3 regions of the Nocardiopsis coralliicola genome follow, and region 3 is predicted to be linked to each of the others. Evidence: riboswitches for the same ligand, from Rfam matches in the RefSeq annotation. Region 3 holds a riboswitch; each other region holds the start of a gene.
The links. A riboswitch is a leader RNA that binds a small molecule or an ion and turns the genes downstream of it on or off. The one in region 3 is predicted to bind cobalamin.

Region 1: linked by a shared signal. The riboswitch ahead of ACYVGT_RS06705 (ribonucleoside-diphosphate reductase subunit alpha) and the one ahead of ACYVGT_RS06335 (nitrite reductase) in region 3 are both predicted to bind cobalamin.
Region 2: linked by a shared signal. The riboswitch ahead of metE (5-methyltetrahydropteroyltriglutamate--homocysteine S-methyltransferase) and the one ahead of ACYVGT_RS06335 (nitrite reductase) in region 3 are both predicted to bind cobalamin.

What each region holds. Positions count from the first base shown of each region.
Region 1 is NZ_BAAGXT010000006.1:3,068-6,333, forward strand. Features, by position in the region: gene ACYVGT_RS06695 (hypothetical protein) at 44-595, shown strand; gene ACYVGT_RS06700 (HAD family hydrolase) at 936-1,571, opposite strand; cobalamin riboswitch at 1,679-1,929, shown strand; gene ACYVGT_RS06705 (ribonucleoside-diphosphate reductase subunit alpha) at 2,062-3,266, shown strand, end outside.
Region 2 is NZ_BAAGXT010000056.1:16,673-19,938, reverse strand. Features, by position in the region: gene ACYVGT_RS25350 (polysaccharide deacetylase family protein) at 1-1,117, opposite strand, end outside; cobalamin riboswitch at 1,275-1,508, shown strand; gene metE (5-methyltetrahydropteroyltriglutamate--homocysteine S-methyltransferase) at 1,683-3,266, shown strand, end outside.
Region 3 is NZ_BAAGXT010000005.1:154,979-158,244, reverse strand. Features, by position in the region: gene ACYVGT_RS06340 (precorrin-8X methylmutase) at 1-114, opposite strand, end outside; gene ACYVGT_RS06335 (nitrite reductase) at 554-1,540, opposite strand; cobalamin riboswitch at 1,615-1,754, opposite strand; gene ACYVGT_RS06330 (FecCD family ABC transporter permease) at 1,852-2,856, opposite strand; gene ACYVGT_RS06325 (ABC transporter substrate-binding protein) at 2,967-3,266, opposite strand, start outside.

The DNA.
Region 1 (3,266 bases), on a different contig from region 3:
GCGCGGGCGGCCGGGGCGCGGTGAGGACCGAGGGAGGCTGGCAGTGACACGGGTGACGACGGCCGATCTGGACCGCCTGGAATTCCGCGCCGTGCAGTCCGGTGATCACGCCGCGGTCGCCGCAGAGCTACTCGCGCTCGCCAACGCGGTGGACGCCGACTCCGAGATCTCCCGCGCCGAACTCTTCGTCCGCGCCGGCGAGCAGTGGGAGATGGCCCAGGAGGCCGAGCGGGCGGCGGGCGCCTACCAGCGGGCGATCGACGACGGCGGCACCACCATCATCGACGCGCGCGCCCTCCTCGCCGGCGCGCTGCTCGAACTCGACCGCGGCCCCGACGCGCAGGCGCAGCTGGCGCGGCTGCACCGGGAGGGCCCGCGGAACCTGCCCACCTTCATCCACATCACCGAAACCCTGCAGGCGCACGGCGACCTTGCGGCGGCGCAGGAGTGGGCGACGCTCGGTGTGGAGCGCTTCCGGCACCAGGACGTCTCCCCGTTCGTGCACGACCTGCTGATGGAGCTGCTGCGGATCCGCTTCCGCATCCGGGTCGACCTGGGTCTGGACGAGGACGCCCTGGACCGGATGCTGGACTAGGCCCGGCCGCGCTGCGCCCTGGCCCGCGCCCCGCTGCGGCGTCCTCGACCGGCGGCCGAGCGGAACGACGGATTCACCCCGGCTCCCGCCGAGCCGGCGCGCCCGCAGCACCGCACGCGGTGGACGCCCGCTTCCGGAAGACACCCGGCCCCGGCTACCGGGGCAGGGGTGTCGGGTGGCTCACTGTCCTGCTGCTCTTCTCGCCCGGGCGCGCCCTCGCGGCGTTCTCCTCAGCCGGGAAGGCGAGGAGGAAAAGCGCCCGCCTGGCCTTCCCCGCCGGTCGTGCGACGGGGGCATCCGGCGGTACCGCTCGCGGTGGACGCCGCCTGCCCCACGCGCCCTAGGCCGCCAGCGAGCGGCCGAGCGCGTACGCCTCGGTGAGGCTGCGGCCCCGATAGGACGCCGTGGCCAGACCTGCCACGTGGTCGTCCCCGTTCACCGCGACCGAGCTGGGGACGTGCCGGAACAGCGGCGCGTCCGACATCGAGTCGCCGTAGGCCGTGCACGCCGCGAGCGGTATCCCCGCCGCGCGGCGGAACCGCTCGGCGATGTCCACCTTGTCCTCCGGGCGCAGGATGCCCCCCGGGGCCGGCGGCCCCGGGAACGGCGGACCGGGAAAGGCCGACGCGGCGACCGTGTCGAAGCCGAACGCGGTGAGGCGGCGTGCGTAGAAGTCCGGCGACATGGTGATGACCATGGAGTGCTCGCCGCGGTCGCGGATGTCGGCGCACACCCCGGCGATGCCGTCGAGGAAGGGCCCGGCCGTGAACGCCGCGGCCACGTGCTCCTCGGTGAGGCCGCGCCAGATCCCGAACAGCTCCGCGGAGAAGGCGCGGGTATCGATCTCTCCGGCGGCCAACCGCTGCTCCAGCACAGTGAGGGCCGGGGTGGTACCAGTGACGCGGGCGATCTCGAGCGACGCCGTGGTGCCGTGCAGGAGGGTGCCGTCCAGGTCGAAGATGTGGAGTCGCGTCATCGCCGCGGAGCCTAGCGCCCGGCCGCCCCGGAGGCAATCCCCAACGCCGCCGCGCCGCGGTGAGAATCCACGATCTTGCGGTGTTCGCGGAGTGGATACCCAAGATGTAGTATCGCTGCGCCGATGGTTCGCGACCGGGGCTGCCCCCCGGAAGCGACGAGAGAGGGAACCCGGTGCGAGTCCGGGACTGCCCCGCAGCGGTGAGCGGGAAGCCGCGCCGGCGCCTTGTGGCGGCGGCGCTCCGACATCCGCCAGAGCACTGGGCGCACGGCGCCTGGGAAGCGGCGGAGATGAGGCGGGACGGTTCGGCCGTCCCACGCCCGCGAGTCCGAAGACCTGCCATCGGTGTGCGCCGCGCGCACGCAGTACGGGGCCTCGAGGGAGGGCGTCGTGCATCGGGGGAACCGGCCGTGCCCGCACGGTCCGGACTGCTTCGCCGTTGCGCCCGCTCGCGGCCCCTCCGGTCGACGACTAGGTGGTTGGAGCGAGCATGACCCTCGACATTCCGAGCGCGTCCGCGGACGCACCCGGTGATCCGTCCGCGCGGATCGGCAGCGAGGTCCGCGAGGCGAGTACCGGGCTGGCCGGCGTATCGGCCGATGCGGTCATCGCCGAGGCCCAGCGCGGCCTCTTCCCCGGCATCAGCGACGCCGAGCTCGAACTCGCCCTGATCATGGCCGCCCGCAGCCACGTCGAAGACGACCCCGACTACTCCCACCTCGCCGCCCGACTCCTGCTCGGCACGCTGCGCCGGGAAGCCCTGTCCTTCGTCTCCGGCTTCCCCGACAGCGCCGGCCAGACCGCGATGGCCGAGCGCTACCCCGGCTACCTGGCGGACTACGTCGCCGCCGGTGTCCGGATCGGCCAGCTCGACCCGGAGCTGCAGAAGTTCGACCTGGAGCGCCTCGGTGCCGCCCTGCACCCCGAGCGCGACCTGCAGTTCACCTTCCTCGGCCTGCAGACCCTCTACGACCGCTACTTCCTGCACAGCGAGGGCACCCGCTACGAGCTGCCGCAGGCGTTCTTCATGCGCGTCGCCATGGGACTGGCACTCAACGAGGACGACCGCGACGGCCGCGCGATCGAGTTCTACGAGCTGCTCTCCTCGTTCGACTTCATGGCCTCCACCCCCACCCTCTTCAACGCCGGCACCCGCCACGCCCAGCTGTCGTCCTGCTTCCTCACCACCGTCGACGACGACCTCTCCGCCATCTTCAAGGGCATCTCCGACAACGCGCTGCTCTCCAAGTACTCCGGCGGCCTCGGCAACGACTGGACCCCCGTCCGCGGCATCGGCGCCCGCATCCGCGGCACCAACGGCCAGTCCCAGGGAGTCGTCCCGTTCCTGAAGGTCGCCAACGACACGGCGGTGGCGGTCAACCAGGGCGGGCGCCGCAAGGGCGCGGTGTGCGCGTACCTGGAGACGTGGCACATCGACGTCGAGGAGTTCCTCGACCTGCGGAAGAACACCGGGGACGAGCGGCGGCGGACGCATGACATGAACACGGCGAACTGGGTGCCGGACCTGTTCATGCAGCGGGTGGAGGCCGACGCGAAGTGGACGCTGTTCTCGCCGGACGAGGTGCCGGACCTGCACGACCTCTACGGGGCGGAGTTCGCCGCCCGCTACACCCGCTACGAGCGGGCCGCGGAGGCCGGCGAGATCGCGGTGTACCGGACGGTGCGGGCCGTCGA
Region 2 (3,266 bases), on a different contig from region 3:
TGACCGGCGCCAGCTCCTCCTCGACGCCGCCCTTGTCGAGCGTGGTGAGGTCGGGGTGGCTCTCGGTGTGGTTGGCGATCTCGTGGCCCTCGGCGTAGGCGCGGCGCACCGTGGTCGGGTGCTCGCGCACCGGCTCGCCGGTCACGAAGAACGTCGCGTGCGCATCGTGCTCGGCGAACGCGTCGAGCACGTCGCCGGTCCGGCCGCCGGGGCCGTCGTCGAAGGTCAGCGCCAGGCACTTGGCCTTCTCGCCGGAGCAGTCGACGTCTTCGGCGCCCGGCTGGCCCGGGACCGCGGCCGGCTTGCCGCCGTCCTTGGGCGCCGCGGCGCCCTCCAACCGGAAGTCGCGGGTGACCTGGGTGGAGGCGGACAGGGCCCGCTCGCCGAACTCCGACAGCAGCGGCTCGGCCTCCTTGCGCGGCACGACCGCGCGCACCGGCTCGCCGTCCTCGCCGCCGGACAGCTGGCCGTCGTCGAATTCGGCGACCAGGTCGCCGCCGGGCGTGAAGCCCAGCGAGTCGTACATGCGCGCGATGGGGTAGAGGTCGCCGGTCTCGACCCCGTCCTCGTCCAGCTGCTTGGCGACGGCCTTGTGCAGCTCGGCCAGCTCGGCGTCGCCGGCGAGCAGTTCGCTGGCGTAGGCCGGGCGGCCCTCCTTGGCGTCGTACCAGTAGGTGGAGTAGGAGGTGCGCTTCCCCTCGGAGTCCTCCTCGTCCTGCACGAAGCGGACCCCGAGCACGTCGCCGCCGGCAGCGCTCAGCGCGCCCTTGATGGACAGCGACTTGGCCCCGGGGTTGGCGTCGACGAAGTCGTCGGCCTCGGTACCGGTGACGTCCTTGAGCCGTTCGGTGAACGGGTCGGCACCGGGCACCTTCGGATAGGCCACGTCGATGCTGACGTCGCCGTCGTCGGAGTCGGTCTCCTCGCCGAGGCCCGGCACCGTAGCCGGATCCACCTCGGTGATCGCGTCGGCGGGGCCGGCGGGCTTCTCCGGCGGGGACTCCTCGGTTCCGGATGCGTGCTCGCCGCCGCCGGGACTGCAGGCGCTGAGTGCGAGCGCAACGGCGGCGGCACCGAGAGCGGTGCGGCGGGCTGTGGTTGAGCGGTAGCGGATCACCTGGAGATCGTCTTCCTCACGTAGACGAACCTGGACCTCGCAGGATCATCGCACTCGGGGAAGGGGCGAAGCCGGGGAGCGAGGTCATGGGGAGGGAAAGCCTTGGGACGGGAAGGCCAAGCGGGCCCGGTCCCTGGACACCGAAACGGACCCACCTATACTTGCAGCCGCGATCGGTTCACGCACCGTACATCCGGTGGGTGTCGCAAGAGGGAACCCGGTGGGATTCCGGGACTGCCCCGCAGCGGTGAACGGGAACGAAAGCCGTCAAGAGCACTGGGCCAGGCGCCTGGGAAGCGACGGCCGGTAGATCCGGCACCGCCGAGCCCCTGACGGGCCCGGCGGAGCCCCGCCCGTGAGTCCGAATACCTGCCGGTCGCCCGGCGGCGCGCCCGCGCCGCCGGAGGTCGGTGCGCCCCGCGGGAGGGTGCGCGGACGGGCGGTGCGGTGTGCCGCGCCCGCGCCTTTCGCGGCGCCCGGGCGGCACCGGCCTCCCCGTCGTTCGCGCGCGCCCCGCTCCGGCGGCCGGCCGCAGGTCGATCGACGAGGGAGAGACGACACCAGAATGGTCTCCACCGCACACGGCTATCCGCGGATCGGACCCGACCGCGAACTCAAGAAGGCGTGCGAGTCGTACTGGGCTGGGCGCATCGGCGCCGCCGAGCTCGACGCCGTCGGCGCCCGCCTCCGGCGCGGCGCATGGGAGGACTTCCGCGCGGCCGGGATCGGCGCGATCCCGTCCAACACCTTCTCCTACTACGACCACATGCTCGACGCGGCGCTGCTGTTCGGCGCCGTCCCCGAGCGGTTCGGCCCGGCGCCCGAGGGCGACCGGGAGGCGGAACTCGCCCACTACTTCACCCTGGCGCGCGGCACCGGGGAGGTGCCGCCGCTGGAGATGACGAAGTGGTTCGACACCAACTACCACTACCTCGTCCCGGAACTCGGCCCGCAGACCCGGTTCCGGCTGGCCGGAACCAAGCCGATCGCGGAGTTCACCCAGGCGCGCGGGCTGGGCTTTGCTACCCGCCCGGTCCTGGTCGGGCCGCTCACCTTCCTCGCCCTGTCCAAGCCGGACAGCGGCGCTCCCGGTGACTGGAGCCCGTTCGCGCTCCTGGACGGCCTCGTCGCCGCCTACCGCGAGCTGCTGGCCGCGCTCGCCAACGCCGGCGCGGAGGCGGTCCAGCTGGACGAGCCGATCCTCGCCACCGACGAGGGCCGCCGGCGCACCGCCGAGCTCAGCCGCGCCTACACCGCGCTCGGCGCCCTCGGCACGCGTCCCGAGATCACCGTCTCCACCTACTTCGGCTCGATCGGCACCGCCGCACTGGAGGCCCTGAAGGACACCGCGGTGGAGCGCATCGGCCTCGACCTGGTGGCCGGGCCGGAGGCGGCGCGCGAGCTGGCCGCCGTCTCCGGGCTGGGCGGCAAGGCGCTCGTCGCCGGCGTCGTCGACGGACGCAACGTGTGGCGGACCGACGTCGCCGCGGCCCTGGCCACCCTCACCCCGCTGCTCGGCCTCGCCCGCGAGGTCGACGTGTCCACCTCCTGCTCGCTGCTGCACGTGCCGGTGGACCTCGAGGCCGAGACCGGCCTCGACCCGGCCCTCAAGGCCCGGCTGGCGTTCGCCCGGCAGAAGCTCGACGAGGTCGCACTGCTGGCCGGCGCACTCGACGGCGGCGGATCCGCCGGCGACCTGGCCAGGGCCCGGGAGCCGCTGCCGGAGCCGGCGGGCTTCCGCGACCCGCGGGTCCGCGCGCGCCTGGCGGCGCTCGGCAGCGGCACCGGGCGCGCCGAGGAGCGGCGCGGCGCCCGGGGCGCGGGACTGCCGCCGCTGCCCACCACCACCATCGGCTCCTTCCCGCAGACCGAGGACATCCGCAAGGCCCGCGCCGAGCACCGTGCCGGGAGCATCACCGGCGCCGAGTACGAGGCGCGGATGCGCGCCGAGATCGACTCGGTGATCGCACTGCAGGAGGACATCGGCCTGGACGTGCTCGTGCACGGTGAGCCGGAGCGCAACGACATGGTGCAGTACTTCGCCGAGCGGCTGGGCGGGTTCACCACCACCGCGAAGGGCTGGGTGCAGTCCTACGGATCGCGGTGCGTGCGCCCGCCGATCCTGTACGGCGACGTCAACCGGCCCGCG
Region 3 (3,266 bases):
GGCGTCCGCGGGCAGGTGCCCGAGGCGCGCCTCGCTGCGGATCGTCGCGAACGAGTCCGCGTAGATCGCCGGGCCGCTGTCGACGTAGGCGTACCGCCGCCGCGGCCGCCGCACCTCCCCCGCACGGGCATTCGCCTCAGGACCTGTCACCGCACACCTCCGCCAACGTCGACAATCCAACCGCCGCCTGCTTCGGCACCAGAGTGCACGAAGCGCCCGTTTCCCCGCTGCGGCCCTGCACAGGCCTGTGGATAACCGGGGACCGCCCCCCCGCCCGCGGGACCGATGCGGATCCGGGTCCGGCCGCGCGCCGCAACGGCCGCAGGCGCCTCCCCCGCGCCCGCTCCGGGGCTGGGCCCGCGGCCGCCGGGCCGCGGCGGCTCCGAACGCCGCCGGGGAGGAACTGCGCGGAGCAGCTGCGCTCCCCTACCCTGTGGACGGGCGGGCGCGGCCGCTGCGGCGAACCGAGCCGGGCGGCGCGCAGCGGTGCGGGCGGCGGCGGACCGGGCTCCGGCACGGGCCGCGGCGGAGGTCTGACCGAAAGGGCAGCGGCTCACCGCGGGCCTCCCGGAATGAAGATGCCGCGCCAGGGGGTGACGACGACGGACGCGGCACCGGCACCGGCAGCTTCGGCGGCGACGGATTCGGCGCCGGCGCGGGTGAGCCCGCCGTCGGGCACCGCGACGTGGCGCCCGCCGCCGGGCACGGGGCCGAACGGCAGCGGCGGCGCCGCCTCGGGCAGGCGCGGATCCGGGGCTGCCGGCGCTGCCAGGTGTGTGGCCAGCTCCGCGGCATGCCAGGCGGCGCCGGCGCCGGTGCCGCGCTGCTCCAGGAACACGTCGACGAGCCGCACCAGCTCGCCGGGCGCATCCGCGAGCGGCACGACCGGGCCGTAGCCGTCGCCGACGCGCAGCTGTGCGGTGTCTCCGTCGAGTGCCGCGAGGCCGAGGTCGCAGGGGCGGTCCAGCAGGTCGCCGCGGCCGTCGTCGAGCACGAAGAGGAACCGGCCGGGCAGCTGCGCGCGGTGCGGCGCTCCGCAGAGCAGGGCGTCCAGCTGCGCGGCGGCGGCGCGGAGGTCGGCGCGTCCGCCGCTGAAGCCGCTGAGCGGGGAGGACATGATGTTGCGGACCAGCTCGTGGGAGCGGGACGGCAGCAGGCCGGTGGCTTCGATCGCCCGCAGTGCGCCGGCGGCCACGGCCGCGCCCGGCCCGTCTCCCGCGGGGAGTCCGCGCACCTGGAGGTTGGCGCGAAGCGTGAGGTGGATGCGCCCCGACCCGTGGGTTTCGGCCACCTGGGCGAGCGCCCGGAGGGACGCGACCGGGAGGCGCCCGCCGACCAGCCGCAGCCGGACCAGGAGGCCGTCATCGGCGGCCCACGGGCGCAGCGCCCCGGGGCAGCGGTCGGGCCGGGTGCGCTGCGCGGCCGCTGAAACCGGTCCGCCTTCGGCCGCTGCGGCCGGGGCAGCGCTCCTCGGCGCGCCGGAGTGCGGCTCAGGCGCCGGTTCCGCTGCGGAATCAGCGCAGGCATCCCTCGCAGGCATGCGCATCCTTCGCGATCAGGGGCCCGTACGCGGGGCCCGCGGGTGGTCGCGGCGGCGGGTGCCGCCGGCGCCAGAGGTCTTCGGACTCGGGTTCGTCCGGATCGAGCGCCTTCCCGGAGCTCCGCTCCAGTGGCCGCCCGGGGTCACCCCGCGGGCCTGCTCGTCCGTCCCCCTCACCGCTGCGCGTCAGTCCCGGAATCGCACCGGGTTCCCTCGCCCCTCCGCCGGAGGGGCTCATCTGGCAGGACGAGGCTACCTCGCCCGCTTTGGCGGCCGATGTCCGACCTCGGCATGCCGCCGCCCCGGCGAGGTCAGCCCATCGTCCGCCCCTTGGTGGCGTCGCGCCGCATGAGCCAGAGGAAGAACGGCGCGCCGCACAGGGCAGTGAGGATGCCGACGGGGATCTCCTCCGGCGCGGCAACCATCCGCGCGGCGAGGTCGGCGATGATCATGAAGGGGGCGCCGAGCAGCACCGCGACCGGCAGCATGCGCCGGTGGTCGGAGCCGACGAGGAGCCGCGCGATGTGCGGCATCATCAGCCCGACGAACCCGATCGGACCGCACACCGCCACGAGCACACCGGTGACCAGGGACGTCGTCACGAACATCAGGGCGCGGAACCGCTGCACCGGAAGGCCCATCCCGACGGCGATCTCCTCGCCGAGCTGCAGGACGTTGAGCGCGGGGACCGCTGCCGCCACCCCGAGCAGGGCCAGTCCGACCGCGGCCGCGGCGAGCGGCAGCGTCGCCCACGACGTCCCGGCCAGGCCGCCCATCGTCCACCGCTGCACCTGGGCGGAGATGTGCGGGTTGCCGGAGGCCAGGATCGCCAGGCTGGCCGCCGCTTGGCAGACCTGGCCCACCACCACACCCGCCAGGATCAGCCGCATCACCGACATGCGCCCTTGCGTGCGCGCCAGCACGGACACGGCGAAGAGCGTCGCCAGCGCGCCGAGGAACGCCGCGAACGGCAGGGTCAGCGCACCGAAGACGCTGATGCCGGTGACGACCACGGCGACCGCTCCCAGGGTCGCGCCCGAGGAGATGCCGAGCAGCAGCGGGTCGGCGAGCGGGTTGCGGACCAGCGTCTGCAGCACGCCGCCGACCGCGGCCAGCCCCGCTCCCACCAGCGCCGCGAGCAGCACCCGCGGCGCGCGGGCCTTGAGGACGATGGCCTCGTGCGCCGCCGGCCAGTCGGGGGTGACGAGGCCCGGCGCGGCCTGGTGGGCGGCGATGCGCCAGGTGTCGGCGAAGGACACGTCGACCGAGCCCGCGATCACGCCGAACGTGGCCGTGACCGGGAGCGCCGCGAGCAGTACCGGCAGGAGGAGCCCGAGGGGGACGCGGCCGCGCGCCGCGGCACCGCTCCGGCGCGCGGGCGGACCGCCGCGCGGCGCGGGGCCCGCTCCCCTTCGGGCGGTCGCGGTCAGAACGCCTCCGGGTGGAGCTGCTCCGCGACGTCCTCGACGGCGCCGCCGACCCGGTTGCCGACGACGGCCGAGGTCAGCGGCAGTACGGCGAAGCGCTCTTCCTGGACGGCCTCCAGGCCGGACAGCAGCGGATCGTTCTTCACCGCCTCCTGCTTCTCCGCCAGGGGCGTACCGCCGTAGTCGTAGAAGAGGACCGCGTCCGGCTCGCGCTCGGCGGCCTGCTCCACGGAGACGTCGCCGAACACGTCGTCGAGATCGGCGAAGACGTTGCGGCCGCCGGCCGCGGTGACGATCTC